3 regions of the Streptomyces sp. NPDC048436 genome follow, and region 1 is predicted to be linked to each of the others. Evidence: riboswitches for the same ligand, from Rfam matches in the RefSeq annotation. Region 1 holds a riboswitch; each other region holds the start of a gene.
The links. Region 1 has a riboswitch for cyclic di-AMP ahead of ACGFX9_RS31995 (M23 family metallopeptidase). Riboswitches for the same ligand answer to the same signal wherever they lie in the genome.

Region 1 (9,419 bases):
CGTCGCCATGCCCACGGCGATGCCGGACGCGCCGTTCACCAGAAGGTTCGGGTAGGCCGCGGGCAGGGCGACCGGCTCCTGCTCCTGGCCGTCGTAGTTCGGCTCGAAGTCGACCGTGTTCTCGTCGATCGACTCCGTCATCAGGGAGGTGGCGTCGGCCATCTTGCACTCGGTGTACCGCATGGCGGCCGGCGGGTCGTCGTTGCCGAGCGAGCCGAAGTTTCCGTGGCCGTCCACCAGCGGCAGGCGCATGGAGAAGGGCTGGGCCATGCGCACCAGGGCGTCGTAGATCGACGCGTCGCCATGCGGGTGCAACTTACCCATGACCTCGCCGACGACGCGGGCGCACTTCACATACCCACGTTCGGGGCGCAGGCCCATTTCGCTCATCTGGTACACGATCCGGCGGTGTACCGGCTTCATGCCGTCGCGGGCGTCCGGCAGGGCGCGCGAGTAGATGACCGAATACGCGTACTCGAGGAAGGAGCCCTGCATCTCGTCGACGACGTCGATGTCGAGGATCTTCTCCTCGAACGACTCATCGGGCGGCGGGGTCTTCGTGCTGCGGCGGGCCATCGCGGCTGCGGCTCCTTCACGGTGTCTGCCAGGGCATCAGCGGGATCTGACGCCGACCATTGTGGACTGTCCCACTGACAACGCCGACCACGACCCGGACTTCGGGGCCGACTACGCCGAGCGCGGAGCGGGAACTTCACAGGTTGTCGGCACGCTTGCATACAGTGGCAGGACTGGCAGAATTTCCAGCTTTTCGCGATCGAAGGGACGTACATGCCCATGGGTCACACGGCCACAGCCGAGGCCGGCTCCGGCGGCCTGACAGCGACCGAGCACCGGCTGGCCAATGGCCTGCGCGTGGTGCTCTCCGAGGACCACCTGACCCCGGTCGCCGCGGTCTGCCTCTGGTACGACGTCGGCTCACGGCACGAGGTCAAGGGGCGTACGGGCCTCGCGCACCTCTTCGAGCACCTCATGTTCCAGGGGTCGAAGCAGGTGCACGGCAACGGCCACTTCGAGCTGGTGCAGGGAGCGGGCGGTTCGCTCAACGGCACCACGAGCTTCGAGCGGACGAACTATTTCGAGACCATGCCCACACACCAGCTGGAGCTGGCCCTGTGGCTGGAAGCCGACCGGATGGGCTCGCTGCTCTCCGCGCTCGACGAAGAATCCATGGAGAACCAGCGTGACGTCGTCAAGAACGAGCGCCGCCAGCGCTACGACAACGTTCCGTACGGCACGGCGTTCGAGAAGCTGACCGCCCTCTCGTACCCCGAGGGCCACCCCTACCACCACACCCCGATCGGCTCCATGGCCGATCTGGACGCGGCGACGCTCGAAGACGCGCGGCACTTCTTCCGTACGTACTACGCGCCCAACAACGCGGTCCTGTCGATCGTCGGCGACATCGACCCGGAGCAGACCCTCGCCTGGGTCGAGAAGTACTTCGGGTCCATCCCCTCGCACGACGGCAAGCAGCCGCCGCGCGACGGCTCCCTGCCCGACACGATCGGCAAGGAGCTGCGCGAGGTCGTCGAGGAGGAGGTCCCGGCCCGCGCCCTGATGGCCGCCTACCGCCTCCCGGAGGACGGCACGCGCGCGTGCGACGCGGCCGACCTGGCGCTCACTATCCTCGGCAGCGGCGAGTCCTCAAGGCTCTACAACCGCCTCGTGCGCCGCGACCGCACCGCCGTGGCGGCCGGATTCGGGCTGCTGCGCCTTGCCGGAGCCCCCTCGCTCGGCTGGCTCGACGTGAAGACGTCCGGTGATGTCGAGGTCCCGGTCATCGAGGCCGCCGTCGACGAGGAGCTCGCCCGTTTCGCACAGGAGGGCCCCACCGAGGAGGAGATGGAGCGCGCCCAGGCACAGCTGGAGCGCGAGTGGCTCGACCGCCTCGCCACGGTGTCGGGCCGCGCCGACGAACTGTGCCGGTACGCCGTCCTGTTCGGCGACCCGCAGCTCGCCCTCACCGCCGTCGGGCGCGTCCTTGAGGTCACCGCGGAAGAGGTCCAGGCCGCCGCCGCTGCCCGCCTGCGCCCGGACAACCGCGCGGTGCTCGTGTACGAGCCCATCGACGGCACCGCGGCTTCTGACGCCGAAGCCACCGACGAGGACGAAGAGGAGGCGGCGAAGTGACCGAGGCCGCGACGATGCAGTTCCACCCCCAGCCCCAGGCGGGCACCGCACGGCCGTGGGCCTTCCCCGCGCCCGAGCGCGCCACCCTGGACAACGGCCTCACCGTGCTGCGCTGCCACCGCCCCGGCCAGCAGGTCGTCGCCGTCGAGGTCCACCTTGAGGCGCCGCTCGAAGCCGAGCCCCAGGGCCTCGACGGCGTCGCCACGATCATGGCGAGGGCCTTCAACGAAGGCACCGACAAACACTCCGCGGAGGAGTTCGCCGCCGAACTCGACCGCTGCGGCGCCTCCATGGACGCGCACGCCGACCACCCCGGCGTCCGCGTCTCCCTCGAAGTCCCCGTATCGCGTCTCCCGAAGGCCCTCGGGCTGCTCGCCGACGCGCTGCGCGCCCCCGCCTTCGCGGACAGCGAGATCGAACGCCTCGTACGCAACCGCCTGGACGAGATCCCGCACGAGGCCGCCAACCCGGCGCGCCGCGCCGCCAAGGAGCTCTCCCGGCAGCTCTTCCCGGCGACCTCGCGCATGTCGCGCCCCCGCCAGGGCACCGAGGAGACGGTCACGGCCATCGACTCGGCGGCGGTGCGTGCCTTCTACGAGAAGCACGTGCGTCCGGCCACGGCGACCGCCGTCGTCGTGGGTGATCTGACCGGCGTCGACCTGGACGCCGTCATCGCCGACACCGTCGGCGCCTGGACCGGTGACATGGCCGAGCCGCGCCCGGTGCCTCCGGTGACCGCCGACGACACCGGGCGCGTCGTCATCGTCGACCGCCCTGGAGCCGTCCAGACGCAGCTGCTCATCGGCCGCGTGGGACCGGACCGCCACGACCGGGTCTGGCCCGCGCAGGTGCTCGGCACGTACTGCCTGGGCGGCACCCTCACCTCCCGTCTGGACCGCGTCCTGCGCGAGGAGAAGGGATACACCTACGGCGTACGGTCGTTCGCCCAGGTCCTGCGTTCCGCGCCGGACGGCAGCGGCGCCGCGATGCTCGCCATCAGCGGCTCCGTGGACACCGAGTCCACGGGACCGGCGCTCGAAGACCTGTGGAAGGTGCTGCGCACGCTCGCCGCCGAGGGCCTCACGGACGCCGAGCGCGACGTCGCCGTGCAGAACCTGGTGGGCGTGGCGCCGCTCAAGTACGAGATGGCGGCGTCCGTCGCGGCCACGCTCGCCGACCAGGTCGAGCAGCACCTGCCGGACGACTTCCAGGCGCGGCTGTACCGGCAGTTGGCCGAAACCGGCACCGTGGAGGCCACCGCCGCCGTGGTGAGCGCCTTCCCCGGTGACCGGCTCGTGACGGTGCTCGTCGGTGACGCCGCGCAGATCGAGGAGCCCGTCAAGGCACTCGGCATCGGTGAAGTGAGTGTGGTCACGGGCTGAGTGGCATGTCACCGCCTGAGTGACAGTCAGGACATATCGGGACCCCAGTGGCGGGAATTGGCTGCTGGGGTCCCTGTATGCCCGAATTAGTACAGAGGTTGCGTGTCTGCCCTGTGGCGTGCGCTACAAAAGTCCTGATCCGTTTGTCGATTGAAAGATGTCCCGCTTAGCGTCGGTCCGGCTGTTCGTCATGCAGTACGCCGCGTCCGCGGCACCGGACAGTCATCGCCGAGTCCCCGTACGGCGCGAGCCAGGGGAGCCGGGGACCCACATGTCCCCTGGGGTGAATCGGGCGCCTTGCCGCGAGGTGAGGAACCCGTAGGAGACCTTCCTGCTCCGAACCCGTCAGCTAACCCGGTAGGCGAGAAGGAAGGAAAGGATCAGCCGCTACATGGCGTTCACCCGTGCCACCGGGAAGCACCGTCGCCCGAGCCGCCTCACACGTACGACCGCGAATGTCGCGGGCGTCGCCGCGCTGACCACCACCGGTGTCATCGGAGGTCTGGCCGCTCCGGCGCTCGCCGCCGACGGCGCGGCCGTCGAGCACACCGGCCTCACCCAGGCGATCTCCGTCGGCGACTCGCTCGCCGAGAGCATCGACGCGCAGGCCGCCGCCCAGCAGCAGGCCGCCGACGACGCCGCTGCCGCCAAGAAGGCCGAAGAGGCCGCCAAGAAGAAGGCCGCCGAGGCGAAGCGCAAGGCCGAGGCCGAGGCCAAGGCAAAGGCCAAGAAGGAGCGCGAGGTCAAGGAGCGCGCCGCCCGCGAGGCCGAGCGCAAGCGCTTGAACACCTACGTCGCCCCCGTCGAAGGCTCGTACGTCTCCACGGGCTACCAGACCGGCGGCGCCATGTGGTCCTCCGGCAGCCACACCGGCATCGACTTCCACGCCGCGTCCGGCACCTCGGTCCACGCCGTCGGTTCCGGCACCGTCGTCGAGGCGGGCTGGGGCGGTGCCTACGGCAACAACGTGGTCATCAAGATGAACGACGGCACGTACACCCAGTACGGCCACATGTCGTCCCTCGGCGTCTCCGTCGGCCAGGCGGTCACTCCGGGCCAGCAGATAGGCCTCTCCGGCTCCACCGGCAACTCCAGCGGCCCGCACCTGCACTTCGAGGCCCGCACCGGCGAGGAGTACGGCACGGACATCGACCCGACCGCGTACCTCCGTTCGCACGGCGTCAACGTCTGACCCCAGTCGTTTACCGAAAGCCCCGGCTCATCGAGAGCCGGGGCTTTCGGCGTTCCCGCATGGCCTTGTTGTCGCACCGCATCGCTTTGGCCAAAAAATATCCATGGATTTCGACCTGCCGTCGGAAATTCAGTCGCTCTGCAATAGAGTCACTGAACAGGCGTCAATCGACCGCGTTACGCGGGGATTAAGGCGGAGGTCAGGTCATGCGCATTCCCGCGCACTCGGTATGCACGGCCATCCGGGACGACATCGTCTCCGGTGTCTACGAACGGGGTGGCCGGCTCACCGAGGAACTCCTCGCGCGCCGCTACGGAGTCTCCCGCGTCCCTGTGCGCGAGGCCCTGCGCACCCTGGAGTCCGAGGGCTTCGTCGTCACGCGAAGGCACGCGGGCGCGTGTGTCGCGGAGCCCACCGAGGAGGATGCGGCCGACCTCCTGGAGATACGCATGCTCCTGGAGCCGCTGGGCGCGGCCCGTGCCGCACGCCGCCGCACAGAGGCGCACCTGAAGGTCCTGCGCGGCCTCGTCAGGCTCGGCCAGGAGCGCTCAAGGCGCGGTCAGAGCGAGGATCTGCGCTCGCTGAGCGGCTGGTTCCACGAGACGCTCGCACAGTCGTCCGGCAGCCCTGGGCTCACCGCGCTGCTCACCCAGCTCCGGCACAAGATCGCCTGGATGTACGTCGTCGAGAGCTCGGCCGCTCCCGCCGAGACCTGGGCGGAGCACGCAGCGATCGTCGACGCGGTGGCGCGCGGCGACGCCGAGCGGGCCCGCGCGCTGACCGCGCAGCATACGGAGCGGACGGTCTCGGCGCACCGGCTGCGGTTCGCGCCCCAAAACGACCGTGTCCGTGTGAGGGATTCGCAACATGCCGTAAACACGGTGGGCCTCCGGCATTAACAGAGGCGCCGTATACAAAGAAGTGCTATTCGGCGGGGGATTATTTCCGCTGCCCGAATTCGGCGTCGGACCGTGTCCCGCGCGGAATTGAAGTAACCGGGCGTGGAAACGCCGAAGGGCCCGCCCCTAATTCGGGCGGGCCCTTCGGCGTATGAGTTCCAGTCTTTGTCAGACGGTCTCGGGGAGTTCCTCGAGGCCGTCCGCGACCAGCTTCGCCAGCCGGTCGAGAGCGGCGTCCGCACCCTCCGCGTCGGAGGCGAGCACGATCTCCTCGCCGCCCTGCGCGCCCAGACCGAGCACGGCGAGCATGGAGCCGGCGTTCACGGGGTTGCCGTCAGCCTTGGCGATCGTCACGGGGACGCCGGCGGCCGTGGCCGCGCGGACGAAGATGGAGGCGGGTCGGGCGTGAAGGCCCTCGGCCCAGCCGACGTTGACGCGGCGCTCAGCCATGTGTTGCTGCCCTTCCAGGTGTCTCACACTTGTCTAGACCAGTGTCTCATGCCATCACGAGTGCTCCGCAGGCCGTTGATCCGCACCCGGCCGACAGCTGGTCCGTGCTCCGTCGACCGTACGTCCTGGGCCACCGGGCCCGCGTCCCGGCCTCCGGCGCTCTCCTAGCCTGCCCCGGCCAAGGCGCCCCCGCGACCCGTACCCTGGCCCCATGCAGACCCCGTCGGACCGGCACGCATACCCCTCCCACTGGGAAGCCGACGTCGTTCTCAGGGACGGCGGCACCGCCCGGATCAGGCCCATCACGGCCGAGGATGCGGACCGGCTGGTCAGCTTCTACGAACAGGTCTCCGACGAGTCGAAGTACTACCGCTTCTTCGCGCCCTACCCCCGCCTGTCCGCCAAGGACGTCCACCGCTTCACCCATCACGACCAGGTGGACCGGGTCGGTCTGGCGGCGACGGTGAGCGGCGAGTTCATCGCCACCGTGCGCTTCGACCGCATCGACTCCCGCGGCATGTCCGCCAGCGCGCCCGCCGACCAGGCCGAGGTCGCCTTCCTCGTGCAGGACGCCCACCAGGGCCGTGGTGTCGCGTCCACGCTCCTCGAACACATCGCCGCCGTCGCCAGGGAGCGCGGCATCCGCCGCTTCGTCGCCGAGGTGCTGCCGGCCAACACCAAGATGATCAAGGTGTTCACGGACGCGGGCTACCAGCAGAAACGCAGCTTCGAGGACGGCGTCGTACGTCTCGAGTTCGATCTGGAGCCGACCGACCGCTCGCTCGCCGTGCAGTACGCCCGTGAGCAGCGCGCCGAGGCGCGGTCCGTGCAGCGGCTGCTCACGCCGGGATCGGTCGCCGTGATCGGCGTCGGGCGCACGCCGGGCGGCGTGGGGCGCAGCGTCCTGCGCAATCTGCGCGACGCGGGCTTCACGGGACGTCTGTACGCGGTGAACAGCGCGTTCGAGGAGGAGACCGAGGTCGACGGCGTGCCCGCCTACCGCTCGGTGCGGGACATCGAGGAGCCCGTCGAGCTCGCGGTCGTCACCGTGCCCGCCGAGCGGGTGCCAAGGGCCGTCGACGAGTGCGGCGAGCGCGGGGTGCTCGGCCTGGTCGTGATCTCCGCCGGGTACGCGGAGAGCGGCCCCGAAGGGCGTGAGCGGCAGCGCGAACTGGTGCGCCAGGCGCGGTCGTACGGTACGCGGATCCTCGGCCCGAACGCCTTCGGCGTCATCAACACCTCTCCCGAGGTACGGCTCAACGCCTCGCTGGCCCCGCATCCTCCCGAGCGCGGCAGGATCGGTCTCTTCACCCAGTCCGGTGCGATCGGCATCGCACTCCTTTCCGGTCTGCACCGGCGCGGGGCGGGCTTGTCCACCTTCGTGAGCGCGGGCAACCGCGCGGACGTGTCCGGCAACGACGTCCTGCAGTACTGGTACGAGGACCCGGACACCGATGTCGCCCTGATGTACCTCGAATCCATCGGCAACCCGCGCAAGTTCACGCGCCTGGCCCGGCGCGCGGCGACGGCGAAGCCGCTGGTGGTGGTGCAGGGGGCGAAGCACAGCGGGATCTCACCCACGGGGCACGCGGTGCAGGCCACGCGCCTTCCGCATGCCACGGTGTCGGCGCTGCTGCGCCAGGCGGGGGTGATCCGGGTCGACACGGTCACCGAGATGGTGGACGCGGGGCTGCTGCTCGCGGGGCAGCCGTTGCCCTCGGGGCCGCGGGTCGCCATTCTCGGCAACTCCGAGTCGCTCGGTCTTCTCACGTACGACGCGTGCGTCGCCGACGGGCTTCGGCCGCTGCCGCCGCGGGACCTCACCACGGGGGCCACGCCGGGGGACTTCCGGGCTGCTCTGGCCGAGGCGTTGTCGGACCATGCCTGCGATGCGGTCATCGTCACCGCGATTCCCTGGGTCCAGGAGGACGGAGCCACGGAGTCCCCGGAAGCGGAGGCCCTGGCCACCGCGCTGCGCGCCGCCGCGGAGGGGTGCCCCGCCAAACCGGTGCTTGTGGTCCACGTCGAGTTGGGGGGTCTCGCCGAGGTACTGTCCGCGGCCACCCGCACCGGCCCGAACGCCCCTACGGGACGCGTGCCCACAGCGGCGGCAACGGCCCCCGCAGCGACAGCACCAGAGGCGCATGCCACGCAGAGCGAACCGCTGAGCCCCGCGCAGCAGTACCGCATCCCCGCCTACCCCGCCGCCGAGCGTGCCGTCCGGGCCCTCGCCGAAGCCGTGAAGTACGCCCAGTGGCGGCGCGAGGGCAAGGAGCCCGGGAAGGTTCATGAGTACGACGACATCGACGAGAGCGGCGCCGCCGACCGCATCGCCGAGCTGCTCCGCGCGGACGACGACCCCCGTGGCGCCACCCTGGCCGAAGCCGACGCAAGTGAACTGCTGGGGCGCTACGGCATCGACGTACGGCACGCCCTGCCCGCGCCCGACCCGGACGCGGCCGTCGAGGCCGCCCGCACGCTCGGCTACCCCGTGGCCCTCAAGACCACCGCCCCTCACCTGCGGCACCGCGCCGACCTCGGCGGTGTACGGCTCGACCTGGCGGACGAGGAGCAACTGCGCCGCGCCTACGCCGAATTGACCGAGGCCTTCGGCAAGCCCGCCGAGCTGCGGCCCGTCGTGCAGGCGATGGCACCCCGCGGCGTCGACACCGTCGTCCGCGCGGTGATCGACCCGGCGGCCGGAGCGGTGCTCTCGTTCGGGCTCGCCGGCGCCCCGTCCGAGCTGCTCGGCGACACCGGGCACCGGCTGATCCCGGTCACCGAACGCGAGGCGGGTTCCCTGGTCAGATCCATCCGGACCGCCCCGCTCCTCTTCGGCTGGCGCGGCTCGGCGCCCGTGGACACCCCGGCCCTCGAAGAGCTGCTCCAGCGCGTGTCGCGGCTCGTGGACGACCACCCCGAGGTGGTCGGTGTCTCCCTGGAGCCCGTGGTCGTCGCCCAGCGCGGCCTCTCCGTGCTCGGCGCCTCCGTGCGGCTCGCGCCCCCGCCCGCCCGCAACGACCTCGGTCCGCGCACCCTGCCCGGGTACTGAGGCGGCCGGTGGGGCACCGTGGGCCCTCCGCCGGGTCGTAGGATGGACGGCATGGCAAAGACCGGTACGACGACCCAGGGGCTGCGTGCGGCGATCGAGCGCAGCGGCTACTACCCGGCCCTCGTGGCCGAGGCGGTGGAGGCCGCGATCGGCGGCGAGCCCATCGGGTCCTACCTGGTCCACCAGGAGACCACGTTCGACGCGAACGAAGTGCGCCGTCACGTGACGGTCCTCGTCCTGACCGGCACGCGCTTCATCGTCAGCCACACGGACGAGCAGGCGGCGGACAGCAC
Region 2 (9,419 bases), on a different contig from region 1:
AGGGAGCTTTCCTCGGCGGCGCCGGACGAGCCGATGCCGGCGTTGTTGACCAGCACGTCGATCCGGCCGAACCGATCGATGACCTGTTGGACCAGCGTGGTGACCGAGGCATCGCTGGTCACGTCGAGGTCGAGGAAGGTCACGCCCTTGCGCGGGGCGACCTTCGAAGTGTTCCGGCTGGTTCCGATCACCTCGAAACCTGCTTCGACGAGCGCGAGGGCAGTGGCTTCTCCGATGCCGGAGGACGCGCCTGTCACGAGCGCTACCGGGCGTTTTGTCACCATCATGTACTCCTGAAGTTTGATCACGCTTGCGAGTAACCGCATCTTCAGGGTATCCGTTCCAGCGATAACTGCAACTCGACTGTCGCTGTTTATGCCGGATCTGCAGCTCAGGGGTATCTTCTTTGGGGACAGGGGTCGATGAACGGAAAGATGAACGGAAAGGGGGATGCCATGGTGCGAGCACTGCGAGCCGATGCCGAACGCAGTGTGCGCGCGATCCTGGAGGCGGCCGAGAGGGTGTTCGCCGAGGATCCTGGTGCGTCGATGGAACAGATCGCCGAGGCTGCCGGCCTGGCCAGGACGACGGTGCACCGGCGGTTCGCGAACCGCCAGGCCCTCGTCGAGGCACTGGCCGCCTCCGCGAAGCAGCAGCTCACCGAAGCGATCGATGACGCCCACCTGGAATCCGCTCCACCGCTCGTCGCGCTGCACCGCGCCACCGCGAACACGCTGCGGGTCAAAGGCGCGTGGCAGTTCACGCTCGGCAGCCCCCTGGCACAGAACCGCATGGCCAAGGAGGTCTGGTCGGAGATCAACGCCCGGTCTCTGGCCTTCCTGGCCCGGGCGCAGCGCGAGGGGTTCCTCGATCCGGCCGCGGACCTCGAGTGGACGCGGCGGGTCTATTACGCCCTCATCGGCGAGGCCCTGCACGGGCCCGGTGCCTCGGACGACCCGCGGGCGCAGGACCCGGACGCGCTGGCCACGCGCATCGTCGACACGCTGTTGCGTGGCGCTGGACCGCGCGACGGAAGGCACCGGGGCTGAGAGAAAGGCGACGGCCGCCCCGGGTGTCAGCGCTGCTCAGCGTGGACCTGGGCGCGCATGGCCGGCGCGCGGGTGGTGGGGTGGTAGGCCCGCCTACCGTCGAACCACGGCCGTGAGACAAGCCGCCTCACGCAGCCGACCGAACCCAACTGGCCGAGCTGGTCTCCGGTAGGTGATGTCGTCGGCCAGGACGACCATCACTACCGGAGACCTCGGAGAAAGGCCTAGTACGGGCCGTTGACGTTGTCCATCGAGCCGTAGCGGTCGGCCGCGTAGTTGCAGGCGGCCGTGATGTTGGCGACCGGGTCGAAGCTGTCCGTCGAGGTGCCGGGCACGTGGTAGGCGTCGAACGTGGGGGCGATGACCTGCAGGAGTCCCTTGGACGGGGTTCCCGCGGCAGCGTTGACGTCCCAGTTGTTGATGGCCAGCGGGTTGCCGGAGGACTCGCGCATGATGTTGCGGTGGATGCCCTCGTAGGAGCCGGGGATGCCGTGCTGGGCCATGATGTCGAGCGACTCCTTGATCCAGCCGTCGAGGTCGTTGGTGTACGACTTCTTCGCCGGGGCAACGGCGGGCTCGGCGGCGGCCGCGTTGTCGCGCGAGGAGCGGTCGGCACGCTCGGCGGACGCCTTGGAGGCGGCCGGGCCTTCCGCGCCGAGGGTGAGCTTCAGACCGGGGTGGATCAGCTTCGGGTCGCCGCCGAGAGCGCTCCGATTGTCCTGGTACAGCTTCTTCCAGCCGCCGTCGATGGAGTGCTCTCGGGCGATCTTGGCGAGGGAGTCACCCGCGGCGACGACGTAGGTCTTGGGGGCCGCGGCAGGCTTGGCGGCCGTGCCGGCCTGCGCCGCCTCGGCGCCGGTCGCGCCGAGCACCGGGAGGACGAGCACGGCTCCGCCCGTGCCTACGGCGGCGATGCCCCGGGTGAGCGAGCTGGACTTGGGGCGGCGGTGCTTTCCCTTTGCGGGCATGAAGAATTCCTCTCCGTCGCCTGCGAGGTGAGCTGTCGGGTTCGGACGGGAGATGTCCGGTCGCACTGTGAATGCGACTTCACCCCGAGCCGTTCCGGAATCCGGATCGGCGGCTTACCTGGGTTCCCCGCTCCTGCCGTACGTAAGTGAGTGGGTGGGGGACGGCTTCCGGACAGCGGCAGGATTCGGCGTTCCATCCGGATTGACGGTGACGTTAAGCGAGAAAGCCCGGACGAAACAAGGCAAGAATTCGAATGGGGAATGTGACGAGGCCTCATGCCCTTCTTGATCGAAAGGCTCAACTTTCTTTGTCCGGAATGGAAGCGCGTCGACCGGATCTAGGGGCCGGGGGTTCATCGGTGTGACCCGTTTCACTGAACAGGGAGCAACGTGAACGCTGTTCGCCGAATAGCAGAGCGTTTCATTTCGCACGAGTGGTAGCAATACGGGCGGACCATTACGTGCAGCACTAATGACGGGCGTAAGCGACCTTATGGTGCGAACCGGACGTAGTTCGGGTGTTACTTTTCATGTCAAAAGGGGCACTCCGTCATCGATGTCGCCCCGGCCATGCGTGGCTGCGTGCAAGCTCCCGGCCTGTGTCCGAGAAGCGTTGACTCTGCTCCGGGACTGGCTTCGGAATATGACGCCTCAGCAACTCCCTTAGAAATATCGCATCTTGGGAATTGCCTTCGGATTTCAGAGAGTGACTCTCTTTCAACTGGAAGTCCCAGCTGCCGAGCCCGCCCGTGTGGCGGGACGTATTGGCCGGGGCAGCTGGAATCTGGCACTGCGGAGCGGCGAGGAAACACAGAGCCAACTTGACGCCGTGGCGAGGGTGCAGAGCGCGGTCGCGGACGCCGGCGTCGACGACGTCTGGTTCTCGGAGAAGATCGAGCCGACCGGAAAGGCGGTGCTTCGTCTGCGCGGGCCCAGCCCGGCAGTCGTACCAGAAACGGGCAACTCGCAACCGGGGACGCTGATTTTGGTCGAAGGCGCCCTGCCCGAGCCCTGGCGCCGTCTCCCCGATCCCGTGCCCGACGCGGTACACGTCCCTTCGGCGGACCCGGAGTTGCTCGAGCGGACCCTCCGCGAGCGGCTGCCCGCGGACTGGGGCGGTGGCCAGGAGGCGGTGAACCGTGTGTGCGAAGCGATCGGCTGCGAGCTCTCCGCCATGGAGGCGGTCAAGCGCCGTAGCTGACCCCGTCGGGTCAGCTACGGCGCTCGGAGAACAGAGCGTGCTGCACTCCGTCAGTGCAGTTTGACCTGTGCCTCCTCTTGGGCGAGCGGCTGCGGCAGAGGCAGGCCGGACTTGGTGGCCAGCTTCATCAGGTGCGCACGCACGGTGACCTCGCCCGGCTTGTACTGCGTGTTCGTGCCACGGCTGGTGTTGGTCCACTCGCGGACCTGCCCGTCGCAGACCGCGAGGGTGCCGCCGACCCCGGTGGACGTGTAGCCCTTCACGAGGGCGCTGCTGACGAACACCGGGCCGGGGGTGCCATCGGACAGACAGCGGTAGGTGCCGGAGAGCGTGACGGTGCCGTCGGGCGCGATCGTGCCGGTGCGGTTCACGGTCACGCTGTTGGCCGGGGCCGGGGCTGGGGCCGCGTGCACGGGGGCGGGGAGTGCGAGTACCGCGCTGGTCAGGGCCAGTGCGGCAAGGGTGCGTTTCGAGATCTTCATGCCCTGCGAAACGACCACTCCCGCCTGTGGTTCTGACGCACTCGGCCAAACGGAGGCCATCGCGCTACTGGCGAAGCGCCGGGAGCCGGTCGGCTTTCACGCTCATGCCGTGGCGGCGACGCGGTGCAGCGTGAACCAGAACGTCGGGACCGGGTTCGTGCCGGGCGTCACGTCGGTCAGCCGCCACCCGGCGAACCTGGCGCCGAGTTCGTCCGCGGTGACGCCGGAGATCGGGTCGTCGAATGCCTCAGGGCCGTAGCCGAACATCAGCAGTCGTGCACCGGGGGCGGCACGCTTCGTGAGACCGGCCGCGTAGGCGTCGCGGCGGTGCGGTGGAATACCGCAGTAACAGCTCAGGTCGAAGAACAGGTCGTACGGGCCGGGCACGCCCACTTCGTCGAGTCGGGTGGCGTCCCCGCACAGCACCGTGACGTCCGCCCCGCCCGCGGCGGCCTTCTCCCTCGCCTGCCGGACCGCGCGGTCGACCAGGTCGACGGCCGCCACCCGCCAGCCGTGCCGGGCCAGGTACACCGCATTGGTCCCGGTGCCGCAGCCGAGTTCGAGGGCCCGGCCCGGCATCAGCGCGCCGGGCCCCTCTACCAGGGCCACGAGCTCGGGCGGCGTGATGCCACAGTCCCACGGCGGTTTGCCCTCCCGGTAGAAGTCCTCCAACTCCCGGCGCACAGCAGCCTCTTGATCGAGCTCCACAGTCGTCCGAGTCTCACTCATCGCTACCCCTCCAACGAACTAGAGTTCATCTCTAGTGGCTGACTCTAGAGATAGACTCCTGGCATGGATGTGGTCAAGGGATCCGACGGACAGAACGTCAAGCGCCCCGACAAACGGGCCGAGCGCTCACGGCTCACCCGCGAGAAGATCGTCGCGGCGGCGCGCGACCTGTTCGTCGCGCAGGGGTACGGCGCGACAAGCCTTCAGGAGGTTGCGGATCGCGCGGGTGTGGCTGTTCAGACCGTGTACTTCGTGTTCCGTAACAAGCGCGCGCTGTTCAAGGACGTCGTAGACACGTCCATCGCGGGCGACACCGAGCCGATCGCCACGATGGACCGGGACTGGTTCCGCGCCGCGTGCGCCGAGCCCACCGCGGCCGGGCAGTTGCGCGCCCACGTGCGGGGCGTACGCGACATCCTCGGCCGTGTCGCCCCGATGGTGCCGCTGATCGCGGCTGCGGCGGCCACGGACGCGGAGATCGCCGCTCAGTGGCCCGCGGGCCCCGACCCGCGCTACACCGTCCAGCATGCCGCGGCGAAGGCACTGACCTCCAAGCCCGACGCTCGCCCCGACGTCGACACCGCCCGTGCCGCGGACCTGCTGTACGGGTTGCTCAGCCCGGAGCTGTATCTGGTCTTTGTCCGCAACCGGGGCTGGTCCCCCGAGGCCTGGGAAGAGTGGGCCTGCGCGGCCCTCACCGCCCAACTCTGCGCCGACCACGAGTAGTCCACCGACCCTTCGGCGACAGCGCCGGGTGTGAGGCGCTCAGTGTGCTGCTCAGCGCCATCGCCGCAAGCTCAAGAAGCGAGCACAGCCCGCCCCTCGGCGATGATGGCGGCGAGCTTCTCCGTCTCCGGCTCCGTGAGGGACGTGAGCGGCGGGCGGACCGGGCCGGCCTTGACGCCCGACAGGGTCACCCCTGCCTTGACCAGACCTACCGCGTACCCCGGGACGCGTTGGCGCAGCCGGACCAAGGGGTGGAAGAAAGTGCGCTGAAGCGCGTCGATCCGGTGGTGGTCCGCCTCCTCGATCGCGCGGTGGAAGGCGAGAGAGACGTCGGGTGCGAACGCGAAGGCGGCCGAGGAGTACAGCTTGACGCCCAGAGCCCGGTAGGCCGGCTGGCTCGCTTCCGCCGTGGGCATGCCGTTGAAGAACTGGAAGCCTTTGCCGGACGCGCCGAGGGCCTCACGCACGGCGGGCACGATGCGGGCCACCAGGTCGAGGTCCCCGGTGCCGTCCTTCAGGCCGACCACGGTGGGCAGTTGGGCGACCGCCGCTGCCGAGCGTTCGTCGAAGCGGGCGTTCGCCCGGTTGTAGACGATGACCGGCAGGTCGGTCTCCCGGGCGACGGCATCGACGTAGGCGACAAGTCCATCGGCGGGCGACTCGACCAGGTACGGGGGCATGAGCAGCAGGCCGTCCGCGCCCGCCTCTGCCGCGGACCGGGCGAACTGCCGGGCCAGGCCCAGGGCGCCGCCCACCCCGGCATACACCGGAACGCGTCCCGCTGTGGCTTCGACGGCGGTACGGGTGACCGCGGCGAACTCCTCGCGGTCCAGGGCGTGGAACTCGCCGGTGCCGCAGGCGACGAACACGCCGCCGGGGCCCGCGTCCACGCCGGCCGTGACGTGTTGGCGCAGGGCCTCGAGATCGAGGTCACCGGTAGCGGTGAACGGGGTGACGGGGAAGAAGAGAACGCCTTCGAGCATGGACGGTTTCCTCACTTCGACGGGGAGGCGGGGGCGGAGCGGACGGACACGACGTGGGGGAGGGGCTCTGCGCGCTCGAGGCGGCCGATGTTGTCGGCGATCTCCGCCGCGCGCGCCGCGAAGGTGTCGGTGGTGTGGCCCGAGTGGTGTGGAGTCATGAGTACGTTCGGCAGGTCGTGGAAGGGCAGCCGACTCGGCGCGTGCGGCGGGGCGGACCACCACACGTCGAGTGCGGCGCCCCGGATGGTGCGGTCCCGGAGCGCCTCGTAGAGCGCTTCTTCCTGTACGACCGGCCCTCGGGCGACGTTGATCAGGAGTGACTCGGGCCCCATGGCAGCCAGTTCGGCGGGGCCGATGAGTGCGTTGGTGGCTGGGCTCAGGGGGACCGTGACCACGACGATGTCGGATTCGGCGAGGAGTTCGGGCAGCCGGTCGTTGCCGCCGATCCAGTCGGGCCGCAGGTCGGCGGGGACCGGGGCAGAGGGGTCACGCCGCACGGCCCGCACCCGCAGGCCGACCGCCTGGCACAGCCGGGCGACCTCGGTGCCGGTCTCGCCGAACCCGATGATTCCCACGCGGCGGCCGAACAGCGTGGTGCCGAAGGGGAGTTCGGAGTCGACGGCCACATTGCGCCACTGACCGTCGCGCAGTGCGCGGTCGGCGCCGAGTACGTCGCGGGAGAGCATGGTCGCGGACATGAGGACGTGCTCGGCGATGGAGCGGCCGTGGTGGTGGGTGGTGGCCACCGCTACCCCGGGGCCGAGCGCGTCCAGCGGAATGCCGTCGTAGCCGGCGCCGACGACGTGGACGAGGCGTAGCCGCGCGGCTCGCCGGGCGTCCTCGGCGCGCAGCTTCGTGCCGACGTAGACCTCGACGTCGGGGAGGGCGGCGGAGATCCGTTCAGGGTCCCAGCCGCAGGCCTCCAGCCAGGTGTGTTGGCCTTCCGTGCGCGCCTTGAGCTGCTCGTGGAACCGGCTCAGGATGTGGTGGTTGAGCATGATGCGCATGAGTGGGTCACCACCGGGGGTTCTTGGTCGTGAACGACGGCTCGAAGCGGCGCATGTATCCGGTGTCGTCGCGGTCCCGCACCCCGCAGTCCAGGAACTGTTGGTGCAGCCGGGCGAGCGCGCCCCGGTCGAGCTCCACGCCGAGACCGGGAGCCGTCGGTACGGCGACACTGCCCTCGCTGAACCGCAGTACAGCCGGGTCCACCACGTCCTCGTCCGGCCGCTTCCAAGGCCAGTGCGTGTCACAGGCGTAGGTCAGACGGGGTGTCGCCGCCGCCAGGTGGGTCATCGCCGCGAGGCTGATGCCCAGATGCGAGTTGGAGTGCATGGAGACTCCGAGCCCGAAGGTCTCGCAGATCGCGGCGAGTTGACCGCAGCGCCGCAGACCGCCCCAGAAGTGGTGGTCGGACAGGACGATGCCCACCGCTCCCTGGGCGACGGCCGGGGCGAGGTCGTCGAAGGAGACCACGCACATGTTGGTGGCCAGCGGGGTCGAGGTCTGCCTGGCCACGGACGCCATGGCCTCGATTCCCTCGGTCGGGTCCTCCAGGTACTGCAGGACTCCGTCCAGCTCGTGCGCGACGCGCAGTGAAGTCTCCCTGCTCCAGACGGCGTTGGGGTCGAGGCGCAGTGGCAGCTTCGGAAAGGCCTTCCGCAGCGCTCTGATCGCCGCGATCTCCTCGTCCGGCGGGAAGACGCCGCCCTTGAGCTTGATGGAGGAGAAGCCGTACTGGTCGATCATGCGGCGGGCCTGGTCGACCAGGCCCGCCGGGTCGAGGGCCCCACCCCAGTCGTCGTCTTCCTGGCCGGGGTGAGCCGCCCACTTGTAGAAGAGGTACGCGCTGTAGGGGACCAAGGGACGCACGGCTCCGCCCAGCAGGTCGCAGACCGGCCGGCCCACGAGCTTGCCCTGGATGTCCAGGCATGCGACGTCGAAGGGGGACATGACCCGGTCCACGGCGCTGCTGCCGGTGACCATCCCGGCCATCCCGTCGCCACCCGTGGTGTCGGCGCCCAGTGCGCGCGTGGTGCGGGCGATCAGGTCGTTGAGGCTCCAGACCTCCATGCCGACGAGCTCGGTGGCGGCTCGGCGCAGCCGCTCCAGGTGGAGCGTGCCGCCGTAGGTCTCGCCGACGCCGCTGACCCCGCTCTCCGTGGTGATCTCCACGATGGTGCGGAGCGCGAAGGGCTCGTGCACGCCGACCGAGTTGAGGAGGGGGTGGTCCCGGAAGGCCACGGGGGTGACGGTGACGTCGACGATGCGTTCGGAGGTGCTTGCCATACTGCCATCCTCATATGTAGACGGCGTTCTCATTTGTAGACAGTTGTATGCGTGGGCGTACGCCGGTGTCAATGGGGCGACTTCGTATCGGCGATCAGCATGAGGACTTCGCGGGACTCAGCGGGCGGCGGTCTCCGGCACCGGGGTGAGCAGGCATCCCTCGGTCATGAACCGCTGGACGTTGCGCAGGACCAGATCGCCCATCGCCTCGCGCGTCTCCCGTGTGGCGCTGGCGATGTGCGGGAGCACCACCACCCGGCCCGACTTCAGCAGCGCCCGCGGCACGTTCGGTTCGTCCGCGAAGACGTCGAGTGCCGCGCCCGCGATCCGGCCCGCCTCGACCGCGGAGACCAGGGCCGGCTCGTCGACGACACTGCCCCGCGCGACGTTGACCAGGTATCCCTGCGGCCCGAGCGCGTCCAGCACCGCCGCCGAGACGAGGCCTTGGGTGTCCTTGCCGCCCGCGGCGGTGACGACGAGCGCGTCGCACGCCTCGGCAAGCGCCTCCGCGGTGGGCAGATGGGTGTAGTTCACGTCGGGGACCGGCCTGCGTGAGCAGTACGAGATCTGTACGCCGAAGCCCTCCAGGCGCAGTGCGACGGCCCGGCCGATACGGCCGAGACCCAGGATGCCGATCCGCTTCCCGCTCACCCGGGAGGCGAGCGGGAAGGGCGCGACGCTCCAACTCCCCTCGCGTACGTACCGGTCGGCTGCCGATATCCGGCGCATGACGTCGATCAGGGCGCCGACGGCGAGGTCGGCCACGCAGTCGGTGAGCACGTCGGGGGTGTTGCTGACGTCGATGCCCCTGGCCCGGGCCCGGGCCACGTTCGTGGTCTCGTAACCGACGCCGAAGTGGATGATCGCCCCCAACTTCGGCAGGGCGTCCATGAGTTCCTCGCTGACGCCGGTCCGTGCGCTGGTCACCGCGGCCACCACGTCACTCCCGTGATCGCGCAGAAAGGCGGCCGGGTCGGGGAGTTCCGACAGGC
Region 3 (9,419 bases), on a different contig from region 1:
AGGACCTGCTGCACCGCCTGGAGCCCTACGGGGACGAGCCGCGGGTGGTGGAGCTGCGCGAACGGGCCCGTCCGCTGCTGGTCGCTCCCGCGTAGTCCAGCGGGATGCCCGTCATCAGTCCCCCACGCGGCGCCGGATCGGCAACAGCAGTTACGCACCCTGTAACCCCGCGGCCCTCGCGGGGTTTGGGGGCGTTGTCAGTGGCGCAGTGCACTATCGGGGTGGGAGGTGATGCGGGATGGTCCGGGCCGTGACGTACGACTGCGATGTTCTGGTGATCGGCGGCGGGATCGTCGGTCTGTCGACGGCGTATGCCCTCACGCGGGCCGCTCCGGGCACGCGGGTCACCGTCCTGGAGAAGGAGCAGGGCCCCGCCCGGCACCAGACGGGACGCAACAGCGGGGTGATCCACAGCGGGATCTACTACCGCCCGGGTTCACTGAAGGCGCGGTACGCGGTGCGCGGCGCCGCCGAGATGATCAAGTTCTGCGCGGAGTACGACATACCCCACGAGGTCACCGGCAAGCTGATCGTCGCCACGGAGCGGGACGAGCTGCCCCGCCTGCACGCGCTCGTGCAGCGCGGCCGGGAGAACGGCATCCCGGTGCGGGAGCTGGGCCCCGCGCAGATCGCCGAGTACGAACCGGAGGTGCGGGGTCTCGCCGCGATCCAGGTCGGCACGACGGGGATCTGTGACTACGGCGCGGTGGCGGGCCGCCTCGCGAACGCCTCGGGCGCCGACGTGCGGTACGGCGCGGAGGTCGTCCGCATCGACCGGCGCCCCTCGCTCGGAGTGGCCGCGCGCATGGCGGACGGCTCGGTGGTGCGGGGGAAGGTCCTTGTCAACTGCGCGGGGTTGCAGTGCGACCGGGTGGCGATGCTGGCCGGTGACGACCCCGGCATGCGGATCGTGCCCTTCCGTGGGGAGTACTTCGACCTGGTGCGGCCCGAGCTGGTGCGGGGCCTGGTCTATCCGGTGCCGGATCCGGCGTTCCCCTTCCTCGGGGTGCATCTGACGCGCGGCATCGGGGGCGGGGTCCATGTGGGGCCCAACGCGGTGCCGGCGCTTGCCCGTGAGGGGTACGGATGGGGTGTGGTGCGGCCTGGCGAGGTCGCCGGGACGCTGGGGTGGCCGGGGTCGTGGCGGATGGCCCGGCAGCACTGGCGGTATGGGGCGGGGGAGCTTCGGCGCTCCCTTTCGAAGGGGGCGTTCACCTCGGCGGTGCGGAGGCTGCTGCCCGCGGTGACCTCGGATGACCTTGTACCGGCGGCTGCGGGGGTGCGGGCGCAGGCGGTCCTGCGGGACGGGTCCTTGGCCGATGACTTCCTGATCCAGGAGGGGGTGCGGGCGGTGCACGTACTGAACGCGCCTTCACCTGCGGCGACGGCTTCGCTGCCGATCGGGAGGGAAGTGGCTCGGCGGGTGCTCGCGGTGCTGTAGCGGCGGCCCCTGCGGGGCTCTGTAGGGGCGGTCCTGCGGGCTCAAGCGCCGGACGGGCCGAACGGATTCCGCCGGGGCGGGAAAGCAGAGCCAGGGGGGGCGGGGAAGATGAAGCCGGGGGCGGGAAAGACAGAGCCGGGGGGCGGGGAAGATAAAATCGCCGCACTGTGTCTGAGTCAGCCGCCACCCCCCAGCGCCCCCAAGCCCCCCGCCCCAAGGGCGAACCCCGTTTCCCCCACGGCCCAGCCCCCGACCCCGCCGGCTCACACTTCGAGCGGCGAATCCGCAGCTTCCAGCCCCGCAGGAGCCGCGTCACCGCGGGCCAGGCGGACGCGCTGCAGCGGCTGTGGCCCAAGTGGGGCCTGGACATCGACGGGCAGCGCACCCTGGACCTCGCCGAACTCTTCGGCGGCGAGCACGACGGGCACGACGAGCGCGGCGAACACGGCGAACACGGCGGACGCAGCGCGCTTCCCGTCGTACTGGAGATCGGGTTCGGCATGGGTGAGGCCACCGCCCAGATGGCCGCCGACGACCCGGACACCGGCATCCTCGCCGTCGACGTACACACGCCGGGGCAGGGAAACCTCCTCGGTCTCGCCGAACGGAACAGCCTGACGAACATCCGCGTCGCGAACGGCGACGCCGTCATCCTGCTCCGCGAGATGCTCCCGCCCGCCTCCCTCGACGGCCTGCGCGTCTACTTCCCCGACCCCTGGCCCAAGGCCCGCCACCACAAGCGCCGCATCATCCAGCCCGACTTCCTCGACCTCGCCGCACCGCGCCTCAAGCCCGGCGCCGTGCTGCACTGCGCGACCGACTGGGAGCCGTACGCCGAGCAGATGCTGGAAGTGCTCACCGCGCACCCCGCCTTCGAGAACACCCAGGCCGACGGCGGCTACGCGCCCCGCCCCTCCTTCCGCCCCCTCACCCGCTTCGAGGGCCAGGGTCTGGACAAGGGGCACGTGGTCCACGACCTGCTGTTCCGTCGTACATCCGGCCACGAGGACTAGGACAGACGGCCTGAATCGGCCCGAGACACCGTCGCGCCAGGACCCCGTCCCTCGTTAGGGTCAACGCGTGGCCACCAGTTCTCCGTACCCGCACCCCATGCCCCCAGCCGGGCCCGCCGGGCTGCGGCACCCGCGCTGGTGGCAGCGGCGGGCGATACGCGCCGCCGCCCTTGTCACCCTGCTCGCCCTGTCGGGCCTGGTGATCCTCGCCCTGGTGCGGGAACAGACCGGCACCGAGGGCTTCCTGGTCGGGCTCGGCCTCGCGACGCTGCCCGTGCCGCTCCTGGTGGCCGCCTTCCGCTGGCTGCAGCGCGTCCAGCCCGGCCCCTGGCGGAACCTGCTCTTCGCCTTCGCCTGGGGCGCCTGCGCCGCCGCGCTCATAGCGATCGTCGCGAACAGCTTCGCGACCCGCTGGATAGCCACCGCCACCGCCGACCCCACCAGCGCCGACACCCTCGGCGCGACCGTCATAGCGCCGATCGTCGAGGAGAGCGCGAAGGCGGCGGCCGTGCTGCTCGTCTTCCTCTTCCGCAGACGCGAGTTCACCGGCATCGTCGACGGCGTGGTGATAGCCGGAGTGACCGCCACCGGCTTCGCGTTCACCGAGAACATCCTCTACATCGGCAGCGCCTTCGGCACCGACCAGCTCAACGGCGGGACCGGGCTCGCCTCCGTGACGGCGGCGACCTTCTTCGTACGCGTCGTGATGTCGCCCTTCGCGCACCCGCTCTTCACCGTGCTCACCGGCATCGGCTTCGGCATCGCCGCGCTCAGCGCCGACCGCCGGCACCTGCGCCGGGCGCTCCTCCCCCTCGGCGGTCTCCTCCTGGCGATGGGCATGCACGCCCTGTGGAACGGCTCGGCGAGCTTCGGGGAGTACGGCTTCTTCGCCGTGTACGCGGTCTTCATGCTCCCCGCGTTCGGCCTGCTCACCTGGCTGGTGATCTGGATCAGACAGCGCGGCCTGCGCATCGTGCGGGCCGAGCTGCCCGCGTACGCGCTGGCGGGCTGGCTCACCGCCCCCGAGCCGTACGCGCTCGGCACGATGCGCGCCCGCACCCTGGCCCGCGACTATGCCTCGTACACGCAGGGCAAGGCGGCGGCGCGCACGGTCGCGCAGTACGAGACGTACGCGACGTCCCTCGCGCTCCTGCGCCACCGGGGGCGCAGGGGCCGGGCGGGGGCCGACTTCGTCGTACGGGAGCGGGAGTTGCTGCAGGCACTGTGGGAGCGCCGCGAGGCGGCACGGCCCGCCCTCGCGTACGCGGCGCGCGCCACGGCACCGGTGCTCGTACCGGTGCCGCCCCCGTACGGGTACCCACGGGCGTACCAGCAGCCGTATCAACAGCCCTACCCGCAGCAGCATCCCTACCCGCAGCAGCAGCACCCGTACGGATATCCGTACGCGCAACCCGCGACGCCCCACCCCGCGTACAGCGCGTACAACCCCTACCGCGGCTAGGCGGAAGCCGCGGTGAGCGCCGAAACCTCGGACTCCGTCAGCTCCAGCTCCCCCACCGCGAGCAGCGCGGGCAGCTGCTCGACCGTACGGGCCGAGGCGATGGGCGCCGCCACCGTCGGCTGCGCCGCGAGCCAGGCGAGGGCGACGGTCGCGATCTCGGCGCCGCGCTCCTGGGCGATCACGTCGAGGGCGGCGAGCACCCGCAGGCCCCGCTCGGTCTGAAGGTGCTTGCCGGCGCCTTCGGCCCGCGCGCTGTCGACCTGCGTACCCGGGCGGTACTTCCCGGTCAGGAAGCCGGAGGCGAGCGCGTAGTACGGGACGGCGGCCAGGCCGGAGCGCGAGGCGACCTCCTGGAGCGGGCCCTCGTAGGTGTCGCGCGAGACGAGGTTGTAGTGCGGCTGGAGCGCCGCGTACCGCGCGAGGCCCTCCCGGTCGGAGAAGTCGAGGAACTCCTGGAGCCGCTCGGGGGTCACGTTGGAGGCGGCGATGGCGCGCACCTTGCCGGACGTCACCAGGTCGTCGAGGGCGCCGATGATCTCCTCGACCGGGACGGTCGGGTCGTCGTAGTGCGTGTAGTAGAGGTCGATGTAGTCGGTGCGCAGGCGGCGCAGCGACTCCTCGACGCCGGACTTGATGGTGCCGGCGGTCAGGCCCTTGTAGTCGGGGTGGGCGCCGACCTTGGTGGCGAGCACGACGTCGGAGCGCCTGCCGCGCGAGACGAGCCAATTGCCGATGACGGTCTCGGACTCACCGCCCTTGTTGCCGGGCACCCAGGCCGAGTAGACGTCGGCGGTGTCGATGAAGTTGCCGCCCGCGGCAGTGTAGGCGTCGAGCACGGCGAAGGACTGCGCCTCGTCGGCGGTCCAGCCGAAGACGTTGCCGCCGAGGGAGAGCGGGAAGACCTCGAGGTCGGACGAGCCAAGCTTGCGGAGAGAAGTCATAAGGGCATCAACGCCCATACGGACCGCGGCATTCCGTAGGGCGCCGCGAGTCCGGCAGGAGGCGGGCACGCCGAACCGGCAGCCCTGACGTCGGGGGGTTGTCGCCAGGACCGCCGGGGTTCTGGGTTACCTCAGAGCGACTGGCCCTTGCCGCGCAGCCACGCCGCCGGGTCCACCCCGGTGGCGTCGCCGCCCGGGTGGACCTCCAGGTGGAGGTGTGCCCCGGTGACGTTGCCGGTCGCGCCGACGCGGCCGATGACCTCGCCGGTGGTGACCTTCTGGCCGACGCTGACGTTCATCGAGGACTGGTGGCAGAACCACAGCTCGGTGCCGTCGTCGAGCTCGAGGACCGTGCGGTAGCCGTACGCCCCCGCCCAGCCGGCCTCCTTGACGGTGGCGGAGTGGATCGCCTTGATGGGCGTACCCGTCGGCGCCGCGAAGTCCAGGCCTGTGTGGTAGCCGGAGGACCACATCGAGCCGGGCTGACCGAAGGTGCCGGTGAGGGTGTACGAGGCGACGGGGAGGGTGAAGCTCTTGGCGAGCTTGGCGAGGCGCTCCGCCTCCGCCTTGCGCTTGGCCTCCGCCTCGGCCTTCTTCTTCGCGGCAGCCTTGTCGGCGGCGATCTTCTTCTCGGCCGCGGACTGCTTGGCGGCGGCCTGTTCCGCGGCCTGCTTGACGGCGGCTTCTTCGGCCGCCTTCTGGACCGCGTCGTCCGCCTGGTCCTGCTGGTTCTCGGCCTGCTCCATGATGCGGGCCCGCAGTGCCTCGCCCGCGTCCGTGGTGCCCTGCTCGGCGTCCGCGGTGCTGAGTCCTGCGGCGCTGAGGGGCGCGGCGGCGGTCGTGACGCCGTTGTCCGCGGAAGCGGAGTCGTCGGAGCCGTCGGATATCAAAGACCCCACGCCGGGAAGCGACTTGGCCTCCGGCAGCGAGTCCGTGACGGCCGACATGTCCGGCATCTCGATGGAGACGGGGGGCTTGCCGCCCTGCGCGGTGGCGATGCCGCCCGCGCCGACTGCGGCGATGACGCCTACGCCGAGGACGGTGGAGCTGCGGGCGAGCCCGCCGCCGCCCTTCTTGTGGACACGATGCCTGCCGCGGACGGGACGGATGGACTCCTCGGTGGGGTTCCATTCCTCCCAGGACTGGTCCTCGTACCCACCGAAATCGTCGTCATTCTGTACGTAAACGCCTTGGGGGGCAGGGCGGTTGGACGCCACTGGGGCGCACTCCTTTCCTTCCTTCTCGCCTACCGGGTTAGCTGACGGGTTCGGAGCAGGAAGGTCTCCTACGAACATCTGGCACGGATGCGCAGATGCCCGATTCACCCCAAGTAGATGGTTCCCCGGCTCCCTTGCGGGATTAGGCGCGTGCGCACGGAGCCGACTCGAGTGCCGGCTGGGACGACCGCGCTGCGTTATCGAACGTTAATAGACAGCGGGGTCGTATTCCAAGCTGTTCCAACTGATCGTTAACGACTTTGGCCTGTACTTATGGGGACACCGAGGGGCGGAACGGGGCGAGTTGACGCCACTTCTTCACACACCGGAGCTTCACATCTCCTTGACAGTACGTCAGTTGTTATGCGGAGTGGTGTCCTTCAGTCACGGCCCGTGACCTCGCCGCCGGTCGCGTCATCCGGCGGCTCATCCGTCGCGTCATCCGGCGGCGTCATCCGGTGGCGTCATCCGCCCCCGGCGGCCTGCGCACCGCGAGCAGCGCCATGTCGTCCGTCGTTCCGCCCCCGGTGTGCCGCCGCACCTCCTCGGTGAGCGTGGCCAGGAGCGCGTCCGGGCCGCCGGGCCCCGGGAAGATCCGGCCGCCGAGCCTTGCGGCCGGGTCGTAGAACTCGCCCCGGATGTCCCGCGCCTCGGAGAGCCCGTCGGTGTAGATCAGCAGCATCGCTCCCGGCGGGAACTCCGTCTCGTCCGCGCGGTCCGGCCATGCCCCGAGGTCGCCCATCCCGAGCGGCAGCGCGGGCTCCGTCGCGGACAGGACACACAGCCGCCCGTCGCCACGCAGCAGCAGCGGCTCGGGGTGCCCCCGGTTCACGATGCGTACGACACCGTCGCCATGCGGGATCTCCGCGAGGACGGCGGTGGTGAACCCCTCGAAGGCGTCGAGCCCGTCCCTGCGCATCCCCTCCCGCGCGAGCGCCCGTTCGAGCCGCTGCGCCACCGCCTCCAGCGTGGCCTCCTGCTCGGCCGCCTCACGGAACGCCCCGATGACGACGGCGACGGCCGCCACCGCGCCCATGCCCTTCCCGCGTACGTCGCCGACGATGAGGCGTACGCCGTGCGGGGTGTCCTGCACGACGTACAGATCACCCCCGATGAACGCGTCGGCCTCCGCCGCCTCGTACCGCGCCGCGACATCCAGTCCGCCGATCCGGGGGTCCGGCTGCGGCAGTACGGCGCGCTGGGCGGCGGCGGCGATGTTGCGCGCGGAGGCCAGCTGTTCGTCGCTGCGGCATACGACGCGGTTGATGAGCGTGGCCAGGACGGCGACGGTCACCACGGTCAGCAGTTCGGTGATGCTCTCGACGTCGGCGGTGGTGCCGCTCCTGAAGTGCAGGGCGAGCACGGCGACGCTGCTGCCGACGCCGATGAGGGCGGTGCTGAGCAGCGAGTAGAAGGGGGCGGCGATGAGCGGGGCGGCGGTGAAGAGGGGCGCCGCGGTGAACGCGGGCGGGGTCGAGACGTCGTACACGACTCCGGCGACGATGAGCAGCAGAGGGAGAGCGCGCACGAGGGCCCGCTCATGAGTGACGCTCTTACCGAGCCCCTTGCCCGACTGCACGCCCTCCGCCCCCTTCCCGCGCCCGACGCCCCCGCCGCTTCCTCCTCGCTGCCCCACCGCTCTTCTCCTGCCGGATCCGCGGTCAGGACCAGATCCGGACCACGCTCATCCAGGTTTCCCGGAGCGGCGGCGCGGGGCGACCGGTGTGAGCCGACCGGGTTAGCCGGGCGGGTTGGCCGCGGCGGGGGCGGACGCGGAAAACACCGAAGGCCCGGATCCATTTTTGGATCCGGGCCTTCGGTCTTCAGTAGCGGGGACAGGATTTGAACCTGCGACCTCTGGGTTATGAGCCCAGCGAGCTACCGAGCTGCTCCACCCCGCGCCGTTGAATGCAACTCTACGCCATCAGGGGGAGTGAAAGCGAACCGGCCCGGAACCACGACCGAACGGACCCCGCAGCTCAAGGGGCCCTCACACATTCCGGCGTACGCCCCTCACCCATTCCCGGCGTGCGTCAGCGTCTCCCAGGCCACGAACAGATCGTCCGTCCCCTCGGGCCGCTGCCCCCGTGTGAGCTTCTCCGTCTCCGGCAGCTCCATCTTCAGCCGGTCCCGCAGATGGTTGAGGCCGACCTCGGTGTCGGGCCCCATGTCGCGCTGCACCTTGCCGCCGCACAGCCAGCCCGGGGCCTTGGCGCCGAGCTGGTACTTGGCGTGGAACTCGAACGCGGCCCGCAGCCGGTCCTTGACCTCGCCGTACAGGTCGACGCCCTGGTGCCAGGCGGTCTCGGCGATGTGCGCGGTGGCGGCGAGGGAGTAGCTGGCGTGCTTGAAGTTCCGGCAGGTCTCCTGCGAGAGCCCGTCGGCGAAGGTCTTCTGCCCGAACCAGAACTTCTGGAGCTGTGCCTCGGTGTCGATGCCGCTGCCCGCGGGCGAGACGGGCAGCGCTCCGTCGGACTCCAGATAGAAGTAGGCGGGCACGCGGGTCCTGAAGTGCGTCACCGCCTTCTCGAAGGACTCGTGGTCGTCGAGGAAGACCGCCATCCCCATCGTCGCGTCGGCCATCACCAGGTCCCAGTTCCCGTTGGACTCGACGGAGCCCTCCAGGACCTGGGGCAGGTAGGCGGTGCGCAGCATCCGCTCGAAGCGCAGGAGTTCGCCGTCGCTCCAGCCGTCGTAGGTGTAGCGGACGGCTTCGGCCGCGCGCGCCCATGAGGAGGCGGCCCAGGCCGTCTGCAGGCCCGCGTTGGCCTCCGTGTGCCGGGTGATCACGCCCGACCAGGCGTCCATGATCTGCACGGCCTTCTGGGCGTGCGCGCGGTCGCCGGTGATGTTCCAGAGCAGGGCCTGGGTGTACGCGGCGATGGCGTCCTCGCGCTCTTCGACGCAGCCCCGGCCTGGGTGGTTGCCGGGCGGGCACTCGACGACGGCGTACGGCTTGGCCTGGTAGTCGGCAGCCCCGTACTTGCTGTCCCGCATCTGTTCGAACGCCGACAGCCAGGGCTGCTCGCGCGCCTCGACGTGCGTGCGTACGCGGTCCAACTGCGCCTTGCTGACGAGCACTCCGGGGTGCTCGAAGGCCCGCTCGGCAGGCCGCGCCCGCTGGGTCACCCCGTCGGTGCCGCTCCCCGACGATCCGCCGCAGGCCGCCGAGACCCCGGCGAGCAACGGCACGAGCACCATCACGAGAGCCCGTCGTACGGAACCCATGCTGCACCTCCGGATCGCCCATCTGGCAGGCTCAGCGTCACTCAGGGGCCGTGGGGGCGCAGGTGCGGCGGGGCCGTTCGGGCGAGGGAACGAACACCGTACGCAAGGTCGCACACT

Region 2: it holds a riboswitch for cyclic di-AMP, as region 1 does, so the genes downstream of both, ACGFX9_RS33455 (transglycosylase SLT domain-containing protein) here and ACGFX9_RS31995 (M23 family metallopeptidase) in region 1, are expected to answer to the same signal.
Region 3: it holds a riboswitch for cyclic di-AMP, as region 1 does, so the genes downstream of both, ACGFX9_RS34550 (M23 family metallopeptidase) here and ACGFX9_RS31995 (M23 family metallopeptidase) in region 1, are expected to answer to the same signal.

The regions. Positions count from the first base shown of each region.
Region 1 covers NZ_JBICXP010000012.1:120,664-130,082, reverse strand. Annotated here, with positions in the region: gene ACGFX9_RS32010 (DNA topoisomerase (ATP-hydrolyzing) subunit A) at 1-576, opposite strand, end outside; gene ACGFX9_RS32005 (M16 family metallopeptidase) at 796-2,151, shown strand; gene ACGFX9_RS32000 (M16 family metallopeptidase) at 2,148-3,533, shown strand; cyclic di-AMP (ydaO/yuaA leader) riboswitch at 3,750-3,912, shown strand; gene ACGFX9_RS31995 (M23 family metallopeptidase) at 3,925-4,725, shown strand; gene ACGFX9_RS31990 (GntR family transcriptional regulator) at 4,932-5,624, shown strand; gene ACGFX9_RS31985 (HPr family phosphocarrier protein) at 5,793-6,074, opposite strand; gene ACGFX9_RS31980 (GNAT family N-acetyltransferase) at 6,286-9,126, shown strand; gene ACGFX9_RS31975 (DUF5998 family protein) at 9,178-9,419, shown strand, end outside.
Region 2 covers NZ_JBICXP010000013.1:208,502-217,920, reverse strand. Annotated here, with positions in the region: gene ACGFX9_RS33465 (oxidoreductase) at 1-284, opposite strand, end outside; gene ACGFX9_RS33460 (TetR/AcrR family transcriptional regulator) at 456-1,049, shown strand; gene ACGFX9_RS33455 (transglycosylase SLT domain-containing protein) at 1,274-2,017, opposite strand; cyclic di-AMP (ydaO/yuaA leader) riboswitch at 2,022-2,218, opposite strand; gene ACGFX9_RS33450 (hypothetical protein) at 2,847-3,218, shown strand; gene ACGFX9_RS33445 (DUF6299 family protein) at 3,269-3,700, opposite strand; gene ACGFX9_RS33440 (class I SAM-dependent methyltransferase) at 3,803-4,429, opposite strand; gene ACGFX9_RS33435 (TetR/AcrR family transcriptional regulator) at 4,493-5,155, shown strand; gene ACGFX9_RS33430 (5-dehydro-4-deoxyglucarate dehydratase) at 5,227-6,138, opposite strand; gene ACGFX9_RS33425 (2-hydroxyacid dehydrogenase) at 6,150-7,145, opposite strand; gene ACGFX9_RS33420 (glucarate dehydratase family protein) at 7,153-8,427, opposite strand; gene ACGFX9_RS33415 (2-hydroxyacid dehydrogenase) at 8,545-9,419, opposite strand, start outside.
Region 3 covers NZ_JBICXP010000014.1:201,943-211,361, reverse strand. Annotated here, with positions in the region: gene ACGFX9_RS34575 (MFS transporter) at 1-95, shown strand, start outside; gene lhgO (L-2-hydroxyglutarate oxidase) at 239-1,441, shown strand; gene trmB (tRNA (guanosine(46)-N7)-methyltransferase TrmB) at 1,609-2,454, shown strand; gene ACGFX9_RS34560 (PrsW family intramembrane metalloprotease) at 2,522-3,916, shown strand; gene ACGFX9_RS34555 (aldo/keto reductase) at 3,913-4,857, opposite strand; gene ACGFX9_RS34550 (M23 family metallopeptidase) at 4,989-6,074, opposite strand; cyclic di-AMP (ydaO/yuaA leader) riboswitch at 6,086-6,233, opposite strand; gene ACGFX9_RS34545 (PP2C family protein-serine/threonine phosphatase) at 6,526-7,653, opposite strand; tRNA gene ACGFX9_RS34540 (tRNA-Met) at 7,902-7,975, opposite strand; gene ACGFX9_RS34535 (alginate lyase family protein) at 8,088-9,302, opposite strand.